One region of the Vibrio sp. CB1-5 genome, then DNA from elsewhere that is predicted to be linked to it. Evidence: predicted binding sites of a transcription regulator. Region 1 holds the regulator's gene; each other region holds the start of a gene.

Region 1 (3,610 bases):
TTTCTCCACACCTTTATTAATGGTATCGAGCTTTGAACCAAACTTACTTTGCACCCAATCGCGAAGCAAAAATCGACTGCTCAAAAATGCCAGTGTTGCCCCAATGGTACTTGCGAATGAAACCAGTAATAAACTCGTCCAAAACCCGAATAGAGCAGCACCGAGCAAGGTAACGACTGCTGCTCCTGGAATGGAAAACGCGGTGATTGCGATGTAGGCAAAAAAGTAGGTAAGTGCCGCAGTAACAAAATTCGCATCGATGTACTCAGCAAGTGCGGCTTGCTGCGCTTTGGCGTTCTCGAGCGTAAGATGCTGACCAAAATTAACGCCTAAAAATATGATGATGGCAACCAGTACTAACCCAAGTATTAGCTTCTTGCTCATGACGATATCCTTTGTAATGTCTCAGTATTAGTGTAGTAGAAAGGGCAGGCGAGCTTTTCCTTTCATCTAATACGAAAAAAATCAGCCATAAGGCTGATTTTTTATTGGGAAAACCAAGGGTTAGTTGATTAAGCTAGCAAGCTCTTCTCGTTTGGTTTGTGGTATCACAGACCAGTGAGTGCCGTTGATGGCACCTTCTAGAGCCCATAGCAACTCAAGTCCAACTGAACTTGAATGGGTTCTTTGAATGGCTTTGAATGCCTCAACAGAACCGTGCTGCTGCAAATCGCACACAGATTCGATGCCGGCTTTCTTAAGCATACGCTCAGTCGCCAGTCGCAAATTAGGAAGATCTTTTAATCGGTTTGGCTTCGTCTCTGACTGTTGCTCTTTTTCAGTTTTTGCAAACGCGAGCGCTTGTTTAGCATGAGTCAAGATAGCGTCTTGATCTTGCCAACAATCGTCTGGTAGCGCGAAGTACTTAGTTACCACGGGAAATCCACGCTTTTTATAAACGTATGGTTTGTAACCTAGCTTTTTAAAGGTGGAAATGGTCTGATGGTCAGTTCTGATATGTAATTTGTTATTTACTGCCAATGCAAACATCGTATCATCTACGAAGATGCCAAATCCGCCGAACATGGATCGAGACTTTACTCTTCCAAGCTGAGCGAACAACTGCATTGAATCTTTTAGTATAGGATTGTCCATGCTTATTCTTTTCTCGGTGTTATTGATTGTGTCACCAAAATCAGGTCCGAGAGTATAGCAAACGGGTGTCAGAGCTCTGTTAAGCCGCCGCTATAACTGAGTCTTTTCCCTTGCCATCGGCAACCCCGCTACCTATCAATAAAATTGGTTTAGGCCGGAGGCTTTGCGTCCCACCTTTTCAGATGGTTTGCCCTGTGCGTGACACATATAGCATATAGGAAAACTATGTAAGTGATTGATTGTAGATTTTTGGAAATGTGATCTTGGTTCAAATAATGTTTGGTTATTTGTGCCTCAAGGTGAATAAAAAAATTGACATAAGCAGTGGAAAAGTTTGAATGGAGATCAAAAAAAAGTGCCGAAATCGGCACTTTTGTCAGCGTTAGGTTAGGGCTTTGACAGAGTCACGATCTACAATTTCTGGGTGCATTTCGAAAATGCGTTTTTCGTGACCTTTATCTTTGATTCGTTCTAGTAGAATCTCAAAGGCATTTTTACCAACACGTCGCTTCGGTTGGTGCACTGTTGTCAGCGGTGGCGAAAAGTATTCAGCCAGTTCAATATTGTCATAACCGATAACAGAGATATCTTCAGGTACGCGCACACCAAGCTGTTGCAGGCGACTCATCAATCCAAATGCCATTGTGTCATTAAAACAGAATACGGCCGTTGGTCTCTCTTCCATTGCAGCGATGCGGTTAGCAGCGATAACCGCAGTATCACATTCAAAGTTACCTTCTAGAATGCGATCTTCTTTCATCTCTATGCCTGCTTCCGCTAGCGCGCGTTTGTAGCCGATGATGCGTTCTTGGCATACCGCTTTTTCTAGGTGACCACTTAGGCAAGCAATGTCAGTATGACCTTTCTCAATCAGGAACTTAGTCGCTAGATAGCCACCTTCCTCTGAGTTATCGATGATCTTATCGGCTTGAGAGCTCTCTGGACCCCAATCCATGATCACTTTTGGAATGTCGGCGTGACGGTCAAGCATCTCAAGAAGCTCTTCAGTCAAGTCAGAACACATTACCAAAATGCCATCTACGCGTTTTTCCGCTAGCATTCGGATGTAGTCGCGCTGCTTCTCGTAAACACCACCTGTGTTACACAGAATCAGGGTATAACCTTGGCGGTAGCAGTAACTTTCTACACCATCGATCACTTCTGAGAAGAATAAGTTTGTCGATTGGGTAACCAACATACCAATGGTTTTAGTCGAGTTACATTTCAAACTACGAGCAACAGCACTAGGCGCATAGTTAAGTTCATCGACGGCAGCCATCACTTTTTCTTGTGTTGCTTCTGCAACAAAGCGAGTTTTATTAATTACGTGGGATACTGTGGTCGTGGAAACGCCAGCAAGTCGGGCGACATCTTTAATGGTTGCCATAGTGATATCCTATAAGTCGCGGCTTATTGAATTAGTGAGTAAACGTTTGTGCCGCTTTAATTTTAGTGGTTCCAGCGCTTTTGTGAATAAACGGATGCAAAAGCGGAAACCGGCAAGTGTATGCAAGCCTAAGTAGAATCGACAAATTGAGCTCAAAGCTCAATATTGACACCTAAGTGGAGGTGACTTTCTGTAATACCAATGGGCGATTGCATTTAAACGGCGGATTGTAGTCGCAGCTTAGTGAGCTGGCAATCATTTATCCCACAAATTTATAACTAAGGCGCAAAATTGACTCAGATGACTGAAAACCATGTTTGCACCTTTAGTGTGTGTTGCGCCTATTCGTTGAAATCGTAGTTAGTCGTTTTCATCCGTAAGGTAGGTCAGGTCTAACTGACAGAAGGCGTGTAAGAGGAGAGCAGCAGCAGAGTAGAAACCAAATTCATCAAACTGTTGGCACTTCTTAACAAACTGAGGTAACCAACTCATTAGATGAGTATTGATGAAGTCCGCTTGTTCGTGCAGTGCATCATTCATATGTGTGTCGTTTTCCAACTCGTTCGAACGGATGATGAGGTTACCTAAAAAATCGAGTTCGATGGCAAGGTGGTCCGCAGGCTCATTGAGATCTTTATTTACCGCGATACCGTGCTCGGCGAGCAGATCTGCCATATCTTGTGCAGGCTGGTCATTGAGTAGGCCAGAAGTGCCAATGTACATTGAGGCATAAGGCAGTGCGCCATATTTGTCGGTCTTCAAAAACAGATCACAAAAATCGGCAGAGAGTTCCAACTGAGCATCTTCACGTATTTGTAATCTATTGAGCGAATCAGTGAAGGTTTTTATTGGCTCCGACAGCGATGGGTTTTCGCCAAGGCCAGTTAGAAACGAACGTATTTCAGGGCTGTGATATTTGCTGAGCTCATCGTCCGTCAGCTCAGCCGCAAACAAGCTCGATAGCCACCAATAGATTTCCGCACGTTGCTCATTAAATGCTTTGATTTCTTGCATTTGTATAGTCTCCAAAAATGATACTTCTATTTTAGCCAATAAAGATGAATAGCAATAACGTGTACTATGAATAAATGAGTTAAATTATTAAAAAATATGAAAAGCAGGTCTTTG
Region 2 (3,610 bases), on a different contig from region 1:
CAAGGTCCATCGGATCACGATGATCTAGCTGAATGGCTGATGGAGCAAGGTATTAGCTCGGTATCACTTAACCCAGATACAGTGATCGATACGTGGCTGAAGCTGGGTAACGTAGCTAAGTAACCACTGAATATCATCACTGTGGTAAAGAAAATGCCAGAGCACTCGCTCTGGCATTTTTGTATTCATTTATTGGGATGACATCCCGTGTCCACTTTTATTAACCTTTATGGGTAATAAGCCAAGCTTCTTCTGAAAATCGAGTTAACCCTTGCTGAATACGGCGGTGATTGCTGTCTGCTTCCTCACGCTCTAACAGGGTCACATCAAAGTCATCACCAAAATGTTTCATCACTTCTGTGCTAGGTACGCTGTATGGTGGGCCTGTCATCTCGCTTTGAATATAGTCCAATGTGATAAGAAGAATACGGCCGCCCGGTTTCAGCGTTTGTTTTAGCTTTTCAACGTAGAGCGCTCTCACCTCTTCAGGCATGGCAATCATCGCTGCGCGATCGTAAATCAACTCTACCGGCTGAATCGGCGCGGTAAAATAATCACCGACATAAATGTTCAGCTCATCAAACTGATATAACTCAAACTGACCATTGATTGGGGTGACCATCGGCGTGTAAAAATGCTCTGAGAAAAACGAACGCACCGCAATTTGACTCAGCTCGACGCCTTGTACGTCATCGTGACGCTGCGCCAACCAAACTAAATCCTCTGACTTGCCACAAAGAGGGACAAAGACCTTCTCGTCACGGCTTGGGGATACTCGCTCCCAATACTTAATAAGCAACGGGTTCACATCTTCCAAGTGAAAACCTATTTTGTTTGCAGCCCACTTGTCGTGCCAAAGTTCAAAATCGTTCATTTATCATTCATATTCGCTGTAGATAATGGTTAACGTAGAGTTTACAGAGTGCAGACAAAATGTCACACCCATTCGCGTAGATTTTATTAAGCGATAGGCATCACAGTTTACAAACTCTGTTACACAGTTTGTGTTGGGTTTTCCATAAGGAACCCCATATTATGATTAGCAACACTCCTGCGCGTTAACGCCTTTTTTGTACCCGTTTTTATAACGTAACTAGGAGAGAGAATGAGCACGTTTCTTCGTACTGCAGCACTAATGCTATTGGTACTCAGCCGCGCACCTGCATTTGCGGCCACGCTTAATCAATCCGATTCCACCCCAACAAAAGGAAAGCAAGAGCAAAACGAAGTTTGTCCATCTGTATTCAAACACAGTCTTAGTGGCTTGTACGGCATTGATGCTATTCAAGGCGCTGCCTTCCAACCCCATAACGATTTTGACATCTTGTACAGCAAAGCCCACCAGGCTCAACATGAGCTAGAAGCGCTTTGTAAAACCACCGCCCTACTGACTGACACCGATGCCTACTTTGCAGGCGTAAAATCTGCTGAGCGAGCAAAAGTGAAGATTGACACCGAGCTCAACGGTCAGGTGAATCAAATCACAGATCTGGCTCGAGGTACTATCGTCGCTCAAGACGTTGAAAGCCTTGTAGGCGCTTATGAAGCGCTTAGCCGTGAAGCTCAGGTAGTAAGGGTTAAAAACCGCTTCAAAAGCCCAGCAGCGTCTGGATATCGTGACCTCAATATCTTGGTTAAATTACCTAAGACCGGAATTATCGCTGAAGTACAACTGCACCTTAAAGACATCGCAGATGTTAAAAGTGGACCTGAGCACGATTTGTATGAAATCGTTCAAGGAATTGAGCGTAGAGCCGCCGCTGAAAGCCGCGCACTTAATGAGTTTGAGACTGCACAAATCGCCAGCCTACGACGCCAATCAATGGAGCTGTATCAAAACGCTTGGCAACCTTACATTACGACCAACATTCGAGCGGCCTAGTCCGCTCTTGATTAAACGCATTTAGAGCAATGACTTAGCGTCCGATATCCCCTAAATACCTAACCCCTAAACCACAAAAAGACCACACTAGGTGGTCTTTTTGTTTAACAGTAGGACATTAATCTACTTTGATATTTTCGACTCGAGCCTTCAGTTTCTGACCCGGACGGAATGTCACTACGCGTCGAGCGGAAATGGGAATGTCTTCACCAGTTTTGGGATTTCGACCCGGACGTTCATTTTTGTCACGCAAGTCAAAATTACCAAAACCCGACAGTTTTACCTGTTCGCCACTTTCAAGTGATTTTCTAATTTCTTCGAAAAACACTTCTACCGTTTCCTTGGCATCCCTTTTACTGAATCCGAGTTTCTCAAATAGGTTCTCAGCCAGATCGGCTTTTGTGAGCGCCATAAAACTCCCCTCAAAGCTAATTCATACCTTGTTATCGCAGTGATAACGCTTAAGATTTCGTTCGACCAATCAACAACATAACAGGCCAACTTTGAAAAGTGTAAGCCAACCTTCTGATTTTCGCCAACTTTTTTATTTCAGAACTATGTCAGGATTTTGCTTTAAGTTTTAGCAAGTTATCGGATTTTCAGCATATTTTAGAGATATAGATTACCCAGAAACATTTACACAGAATTTTATTCCAAAGGACAGAGTTAAATTAGACTTTAATAAAGTTATAAACAAAATTGAAAATAGTGACCTTGATGCAGATGAGTTGTAATTTATTGTGTAAAAACAGCGAGTTGCAATATATTTTCGATATGAAACTGGGTTTTTCTTCCCTATTATATTGAGATATAAAAAAAGCGAGTTACTTTTCAGTAACTCGCTTTTTCAGGCAATTCACGTTGATACGCTAATCGCGATTAGTCACGAAGCGATGCACCAAATTTCTCAGAAATATGGGTAACAATTGCGTCTACCGCACCTGCGATATCTGCATCTTCAAGTGTGCGCTCTAGAGACTGTAGAGTCAAAGCAATCGCTAGACTCTTCTTACCTTCCTCAACGCCCTTACCTACGTAAACGTCAAACAATTTCGCGTCTTTTAAGAACTCGCCACCTTGCTCTAAGCAAGCTGCAACGATGTCACCAGAAGCTACTGCTTCATCAACAACAACAGCGATGTCACGACGGTTTGCAGGGAACTTAGAAAGTCCAGCCGCTTCTGGAATCACTTTCGTGTTGATCGCAGACCATTCAACTTCGAATACGATAGTACGACCGTTTAGACCGAACTTGCGCTCAAGCTCTGGGTGAATAGTACCAATGACACCAACCTCTTTGCCATCTACAACAATTGCTGCAGATTGACCTGGGTGAAGTGCTGGGTGTTTTGCTGCAGCAAATGAGTAAGCTTTCTCGTTTGCAGACAGCTCTAGAATCGCCTCTAGGTCACCTTTTAGGTCAAAGAAATCAACCGTGTTGGTTTCAATGTCCCAATGCTCTTCGCTGCGAGTACCCGCAATCACACCTGCAAGCATAGGCTCTTGGCGCATGCCATTTTCAGCACTTTCACAAGGGATGAAACGCAGACCGTATTCGAATAGACGAACACGTGGTTGTTGGCGCTTCTGGTTGTGAACAACCGTATTTAGAAGGCCTTGAATAAGACCAAGACGCATTGCTGACATATCCGCAGAGATTGGGAATGGCAAAATCAGTGGCTCAACGTCTGGCACAACAAGCTTCTGCTGCTCTGGCTCAACGAAGCT
Region 3 (3,610 bases), on a different contig from region 1:
TCGCAGGCCTCAAGCAAGAAGCACGTGCCAAAGGGATTTCCGAGCAAATTTTAACAGAAGCCTTTGCTGGGGTTGAATATAAACCTAGAGCGGTAAAAGCCGACCGCAACCAGCCCGAGAAAAAACTCACTTTGGATGAATACATTCCAAGAGCGGTGCCAGACTGGAAAGTCGAACAGGCGAAAGAGCTGCACGATAAGCACTACGCTGAGCTAAAACGTATTGGCGATGAGTATGGCGTCCAGCCGCGCTTTATTGTGGCGCTTTGGGGTGTGGAAAGTAACTTTGGCCGCTTCACAGGGAATTACCGCGTCATCGATGCGCTGTCGACCATGGCTTATGAAGGGCGACGCGAAGCCTTCTTCCGCAGTGAAGCACTTGCCGCTCTGACTATTCTAGAACAAGGGCATATTGCACCAGCGGACATGAAAGGGTCTTGGGCTGGGGCGATGGGTCAAAGTCAGTTTATGCCAAGCTCTTTCTTGAACTTTGCTGCCGATGGTAACGGCGATGGTAAGAAAGACATTTGGGACTCGGAAGCAGACGTATTTGCTTCAACTGCGAACTATCTTGCGCAATCTGGTTGGGATGATAAATACACTTGGGGTCGTCAAGTCAAAGTGCCACAAGGTTTTTCTCCAGAGCTGCAAGGTCGTGAGTCTGAAAAAGGCAAGCTACTGCAAGAGTGGAGCAAGTTAGGTGTCACCAAATACGATGGTCGTCCGTTGCCACAATTGGATGAAGACATCAAAGCATGGCTCATTATGCCCGATGATGAAAATGGTCGTGTCTACTTGGTATACAACAACTACAACGTACTCATGAAGTGGAATCGCTCGTATTATTTTGCTTTAGCGGTGAGTCATTTAGCTGATCGTATTGCGATGAAGTAGTCGTGGTTGAAGGCGCTCTTTGAGTGTTCGTGCCGCGCAATAATCAACAGAAAAGGGCTCAACGTACTCAGGCCGCGTACGTTGAGCCCTTTAATTATCTTAGCCAGTCACTTTTTCTAAGAAACTCGCCAACTCATCCACTGCCTGCTTATTGGCAGATTGAACTGTGACTTCAGTGCCTTTTACTAACTGCAGTGTTTGCAGTTTAAATAAGTTTTTGGCGGTGGCCGTTTTCCCTTTTGATACTATTTCGACATCTTCAGCGTACTGCTTCGCTTGTTTAACAAACTGTGCTGCAGGTCTGGTGTGTAGGCCACTTTCCGCTGTAATTACGGCATTTTTCTTATACATAGCGTTGTCCCCTCTTTAGTCGACGAATATCTCTGACTCTGTTTGTACCTAACGCGAGGTACGAATACTGTGACAAAGAGGCAAAGTTTCTAAAACAAGGGCGATGTGTAGGAGAAATTGAGAGGGAGTTAACGTTATATGACTGATTTTTAGAGGGAAAGCTCGTGCGACAAGCTGGGAGGTAACAGTAAGGGAGCGAACTCCCTTACTTCATGGATTACTTCTTAGCAGTGTGGAACTGCTCGCACGCAATCATAGTGTTCTCAATCAGGCTTGCCACCGTCATAGGACCAACGCCGCCAGGAACTGGGGTAATGAAGCTTGCGTTGTCTTTGGCAACATCGTACTCAACGTCACCAACTAGGGTGCCATTTTCCAAACGGTTGATGCCCACATCGACCACAACCGCGCCTTTTTTGATCCAGTGACCAGGAACAAAGTTTGGCTTACCAACAGCCACAACGACCACGTCCGCTTGACGCACGTGACTCTCTAAGTCTTTAGTGAATCGGTGACAGGTTGTTGTTGTACAACCAGCCAACAACAGCTCTAGCGTCATTGGGCGACCAACAATATTAGATGCACCCACAATCACCGCGTGCTTACCACGAAGTTGAATGTTGTAACGATCAAGGAGAGTGATAATGCCTTTCGGCGTGCACGAGCGTAGCTTAGGAATGCGTTGCGCTAGACGGCCCACGTTGTATGGGTGGAAGCCATCGACATCTTTTTCTGGGATGATTCGCTCAAGAACGTGAGTCGTATCGATACCTGCAGGAAGCGGCAATTGCACCAAGATCCCATCAACCTCTGGGTCATTGTTCAGCTCATCAACTAGGCTTAATAGCTCTTCTTCGGTTGCGCTAGCTGGCAAGTCGTAAGACTTAGAAACAAAGCCTACTTCTTCACACGCGCGGCGCTTGCTGCCCACATAAACCTGCGAGGCTGGGTCTTCACCCACTAAAACAACGGCTAACCCCGGCGCTCGAAGTCCTGCGTCCGTTCTCGCTTTAACACGAGCGGCGACTTCTGAGCGTACAGTTTGAGAAATGAGTTTCCCATCAATGTTTTGAGCAGACATAATTTTCCTTGAGAAAGTTAATTGACTGTTATTTTTGTGTGCATTGTCCCAGAAAACTATTTCAAAAGCTACAACGCAAACGTTTGCATCGGTGTGTTTTTCGTCTTTTGCTGATATGTTGACTTTTTTTTGGGCGTTTAAACCGCTCAAAGCAATAAAGCCATTGATTTACCTCTCCTAACTCGTATAATTCTTTCCCTGTAGCGCGCCCTTAGCTCAGCTGGATAGAGCACGTCCCTTCTAAGGATGTGGTCGTAGGTTCGAATCCTACAGGGCGTGCCATTATTTAAGACCCCTGATAGCTCTATGAGTTGTCAGGGGTTTTTCGTTTTAATTCTTAGGATCTGCTACACTTTTTGCAATTAATCATCTGAGAACTCGTGATGTCTTTTTCTAACCTCGGCTTAAGCCAACTTATATTGGATGCAGTAGCATCGCTTGGCTATCAAAAGCCAACCACGATTCAATCAAAAGCAATTCCGATTGTCCTAAAAGGTGAAAACCTGATTGCAGCGGCACAAACTGGTACTGGTAAAACGGCGAGTTTTGTGTTGCCTATTCTAGAGAAGCTAAGCCAAAGCGAAACCCAGCGAAAGAAGCGTGCTCGCGCGATCATCTTAACGCCGACTCGTGAACTAGCACTGCAGGTAAACCAAAGTATTGAAGCCTACGCACAGCATTTGCCTTTAAAGTCGATGGCAATGTTTGGTGGTGTGGATTACGCTCCACAAAAACAAGCGCTGATTGATGGCGTTGATATTGTCGTTGCCACTCCTGGCCGCTTGATTGATTTGTACGGTCAGCGCGCGATTCATTTTGATGAACTCGAAGTACTGGTGTTAGATGAAGCCGATAAGATGCTTGATATGGGTTTTATCGAAGCCATCAACAAAATCATCGCACGCGTACCAGAAGATGCACAAAACCTGCTGTTTTCGGCAACGCTGTCTAACCCAGTTCGGGAGTTAGCAAAATCGGCGATCCGCGATCCTGAAGAGATCTCGATTACCAAACATAGCGCGTCAAAGAGCAACATCAAGCAGTGGATTGTCACGGTCGATAAAGATATGAAATCTTCGCTGCTAAGTCACATGCTACAAACGAATGACTGGAAGCAAGCACTGATTTTTATTGAGACTAAACACGGCGCTGCTAAATTAGTTAGCCAGCTTGAAAAGCGTGGCATTGTCGCCGAAGCGTTCCATAGTGGTCGTAACCAGAAGGTTCGTCAGCAATTGATTGAATCGTTTAAGGCTGGTGAAATCCAGTACCTAGTCGCAACGGG
Region 4 (3,610 bases), on a different contig from region 1:
GTCCCAATGACCACGTATTCTCAGATGCTTGCTTCTTAACCCCAGAATCGACTTTTTAGGGTATCTAGACAGAGTTAAGACTGAAAGGTGATTTTGATTAGCATCAATGCGTTGTCTGCAATGAAAGTCGTATGATGCTAATATTAAATATTGCTAATGTAGGTACGAGTCATGACAAGTACACAAAATAACTGTCCGACGTGTCATCAAGAATTAGATTGGGATGGTCAGTATCACTGTAGTGACTGTCAGCGCCACTACAAAAAGATCGGTTTTTGTCCCGATTGTGACGCTGAGTTAGAGAAGCTACAGGCGTGTGGCTCTGCGAGCTACTTTTGTAATGGCTGCAATGAGCTCAAATCCAAGTCCCGAGTGAAATTTGTCTTTGAGGCTTTGGACTAGGCAAATCTGGCTAGATTAGCCAATATCCCCTGTACGAATAACCTGAGACTCGATAACACCGTTATCGAGTTTCGTCGTTATGGTACTACCGACTTCGACATTGTTGGCATTGGTGAGCACTTGACCATTGCTGTCTTGAGTAATCGAATAGCCGCGCTGTAGCGTCGCAAGTGGGCTAACGGTATCCAGTTTTCCTGCTGTCACTGCAAACTGATGCTTGGCGGTATCGAGCTGTTTTTGTATCGCTTGTTTAAGCCGCGCTTGTAATTGCACTAATCGGTTCGATTGTTTTTCTAATTGACGGTCTGGAGAGAGGGCCATCAATCGATGCTGCTTGTTATTTAGACGCAGAGCTTCTTGCGATAGGCGTTGCTTCATTGCAGCACTCAAGCGGTATTCAAATTCATCAAGAAGTTGGCTCTGTCGTTGCAACTGATGTTTTGGGTGATGACTGTTTAACGCTTGTGTCAGTGCAGAAAACTGCTGTTTTTGTTGAGCAAGGTAAATCTGCATAGTATTACGCAGCCTTTGCTCTCGACTCTTTAGTGACTCATGCTTGTGTGACGTGTCATTGCTAACCAGCTCTGCTGCCGCGCTTGGGGTTGGCGCACGTACATCGGCAACATAATCGGCAATCGTGACATCAATTTCGTGCCCGACAGCACTAATGATGGGAATTTGACTTGCAGCGATGGTTCTCGCCAGTATTTCGTGGTTGAAGCACCATAAATCTTCCAGTGAGCCACCCCCTCGACCGACAATCAACACATCACACTCATTACGACTATTGGCACGTCCAATTGCTTGCGCAATTTCAATCGCCGCCGCATCACCTTGAACCGTTGTTGGGTAGATAACGACGGGCAATGATGGGTCGCGTCTTTTCAGGACATCAAGAATATCGAACAGCGCAGCACCAGTTTTAGAAGTGATGATACCCACTCGTTTAGGATGAGAAGGCAGAGGCTTTTTCAGTGACTGTGAGAATAATCCCTCAGCCGCCAGTGACATCTTTAGCTTCTCAAACTCTTGCTGCAGTCTGCCATCGCCCTCAGGTTGCATCGATTCAATGATCAGCTGGTAGTCACCACGTGGCTCATACAAAGAGAGACGCGCTTTCACCAATACTTGATTGCCGTTGACGGGCTTAAAGGTGACTCGACGATTGTTGCCACGGAACATCGCGCACTTAACTTGAGCGCGTGAGTCTTTTAACGTGAGGTACCAGTGACCAGAGACAGGTGCAGAAAAGTTAGATATTTCACCGACTAACCAGACAATCCCCATTTCATTTTCTAGTAATAAACGTACTTCGGAATTCAGACGAGAGACCGTGTAAATGTTCTGATTAGAAGAAGATGACTGAGAAGTAGATCGCGGGGATAGGGACACAGCTAATCTCAAAGACGTGAGTATGGAAATTAGCGGCAATATAATACATATCAAGGGGGTAATTGCAAATAAAAAATAGAAAAATGTGTAGCCAAGCGATTTCGTCGGGCGTATAATCCCACCGCAATATCTAATCCAAATCACCTTATTATGCGAAACGATAAGGGCGGATTTTTTCTTTAAACTCCTCTATTGTGAGATATTGCAAATGCTAAGAATTGCCAAAGAAGCGCTGACGTTCGATGATGTACTACTCGTTCCAGCTCACTCCACCGTTCTCCCAAACACAGCTGATCTTCGCACTCGGCTGACCAAGAATATCACTCTGAATATTCCAATGATTTCTGCGTCTATGGACACAGTGACAGAAGCGCGTCTTGCGATCGCGCTAGCCCAAGAAGGTGGCATTGGCTTTATCCACAAGAACATGTCTATCGAGCAACAAGCTGAGCAGGTTCGTCTAGTTAAAATCTTTGAAGCAGGTGTAGTTACTAACCCAGTAACAGTTAGCCCAGATGCATCTATCGCTGATGTGGTTGCGCTGACTGATAAGCACGGCTTTGCCGGTTTCCCTGTTGTTGCTGAAAACAACGAACTCGTAGGCATCATCACTGGTCGTGATGTTCGCTTTGTTACTGACCTTTCTAAGAAAGTAGAAGCAGTAATGACGCCAAAAGAGCGCCTAGCCTCTGTTAAAGAAGGTGCTTCTCGTGAAGAAGTACAAGAAGAGATGCACCGTGCACGTGTTGAGAAAGTACTGGTTGTGAATGACGAGTTCCAACTTACCGGTATGATCACAGCAAAAGACTTCCACAAAGCAGAACGTAAGCCTAACGCATGTAAAGATGCGCAAGGTCGTCTACGCGTTGGTGCTGCAGTTGGTGCTGGCGCTGGTAACGAAGAACGTGTTAAAGCGCTTGTTGAAGCAGGTGTTGACGTTCTACTTATCGACTCTTCACACGGTCACTCTGAAGGTGTTCTAAACCGTATCCGCGAAACTCGCGCTGCATACCCAGATCTCGACATCATCGGCGGCAACGTTGCGACAGCTGCAGGTGCTAAAGCACTGATTGAAGCTGGCGTAAGCGCAGTGAAAGTCGGTATCGGCCCTGGTTCAATCTGTACAACTCGTATCGTAACAGGTGTTGGTGTACCTCAAATCACAGCGATTTCAGACGCGGCAGCAGCAGCTGAAGAATATGGCATCCCAGTTATCGCTGATGGCGGTATCCGTTTCTCAGGTGATATCTGTAAAGCTATCGTAGCTGGCGCATCTTGTGTCATGGTTGGTTCTATGTTCGCTGGTACTGAAGAAGCACCTGGTGAAGTGATTCTTTACCAAGGTCGTTCATACAAAGCTTACCGCGGTATGGGTTCACTTGGCGCTATGTCTCAAGGTTCTTCTGACCGTTACTTCCAATCTGATAACGCAGCTGACAAGCTCGTTCCAGAAGGTATCGAAGGTCGTATTGCTTATAAAGGTCGCCTAAAAGAGATCGTTCACCAGCAAATGGGTGGTCTTCGTTCAAGCATGGGTCTAACTGGCTCTGCGACTATTGAAGATATGCGTACTAAAGCAGAATTCGTTCGCATCTCTGGTGCGGGTCTAAACGAATCTCACGTACACGATGTTCAAATCACCAAGGAAGCGCCTAACTACCGTTTAGGTTAATAGCGATAACGTAGTGACATAAATCCTACGTAAACGTTTGCTTTTTTCCTTGAAGCAAAGATAAGAGGCGGGTAAACTCGCCTCCGTTTTCAACACTTAGCTGATAAGATTGCCCAAAATGACGAAAAATATTCATGACCAACG

What was found. The regulator PurR, encoded in region 1, represses purine synthesis genes. The targets are predictions, from matches to a motif close to TNANGNAAACGTTTNCNTNA.
Region 2: a site for PurR is predicted at 2,338-2,357, ahead of ihfA (integration host factor subunit alpha). Genes of this name have one in related genera too.
Region 3: a site for PurR is predicted at 2,397-2,416, ahead of folD (bifunctional methylenetetrahydrofolate dehydrogenase/methenyltetrahydrofolate cyclohydrolase FolD). Genes of this name have one in related genera too.
Region 4: a site for PurR is predicted at 1,882-1,901, ahead of guaB (IMP dehydrogenase). Genes of this name have one in related genera too.

The regions. Positions count from the first base shown of each region.
Region 1 is NZ_JBJHPB010000007.1:77,067-80,676, forward strand. It holds gene ACJB0T_RS07335 (TVP38/TMEM64 family protein) at 1-384, opposite strand, end outside; gene ACJB0T_RS07340 (TfoX/Sxy family DNA transformation protein) at 505-1,095, opposite strand; cyclic di-GMP riboswitch class I at 1,211-1,297, opposite strand; gene purR (HTH-type transcriptional repressor PurR) at 1,478-2,482, opposite strand; gene torD (molecular chaperone TorD) at 2,843-3,496, opposite strand.
Region 2 is NZ_JBJHPB010000001.1:134,400-138,009, forward strand. It holds gene ppsA (phosphoenolpyruvate synthase) at 1-123, shown strand, start outside; gene ACJB0T_RS00560 (thiopurine S-methyltransferase) at 221-874, opposite strand; gene ACJB0T_RS00565 (RelA/SpoT domain-containing protein) at 1,106-1,882, shown strand; gene ihfA (integration host factor subunit alpha) at 2,001-2,294, opposite strand; gene pheT (phenylalanine--tRNA ligase subunit beta) at 2,762-3,610, opposite strand, start outside.
Region 3 is NZ_JBJHPB010000008.1:21,470-25,079, reverse strand. It holds gene ACJB0T_RS07990 (lytic murein transglycosylase) at 1-893, shown strand, start outside; gene ACJB0T_RS07985 (HPr family phosphocarrier protein) at 993-1,244, opposite strand; gene folD (bifunctional methylenetetrahydrofolate dehydrogenase/methenyltetrahydrofolate cyclohydrolase FolD) at 1,462-2,325, opposite strand; tRNA gene ACJB0T_RS07975 (tRNA-Arg) at 2,531-2,607, shown strand; gene ACJB0T_RS07970 (DEAD/DEAH box helicase) at 2,709-3,610, shown strand, end outside.
Region 4 is NZ_JBJHPB010000008.1:156,051-159,660, reverse strand. It holds gene ACJB0T_RS08575 (GGDEF domain-containing protein) at 1-39, shown strand, start outside; gene ACJB0T_RS08570 (zinc ribbon domain-containing protein) at 172-402, shown strand; gene xseA (exodeoxyribonuclease VII large subunit) at 418-1,794, opposite strand; gene guaB (IMP dehydrogenase) at 2,003-3,466, shown strand; gene guaA (glutamine-hydrolyzing GMP synthase) at 3,585-3,610, shown strand, end outside.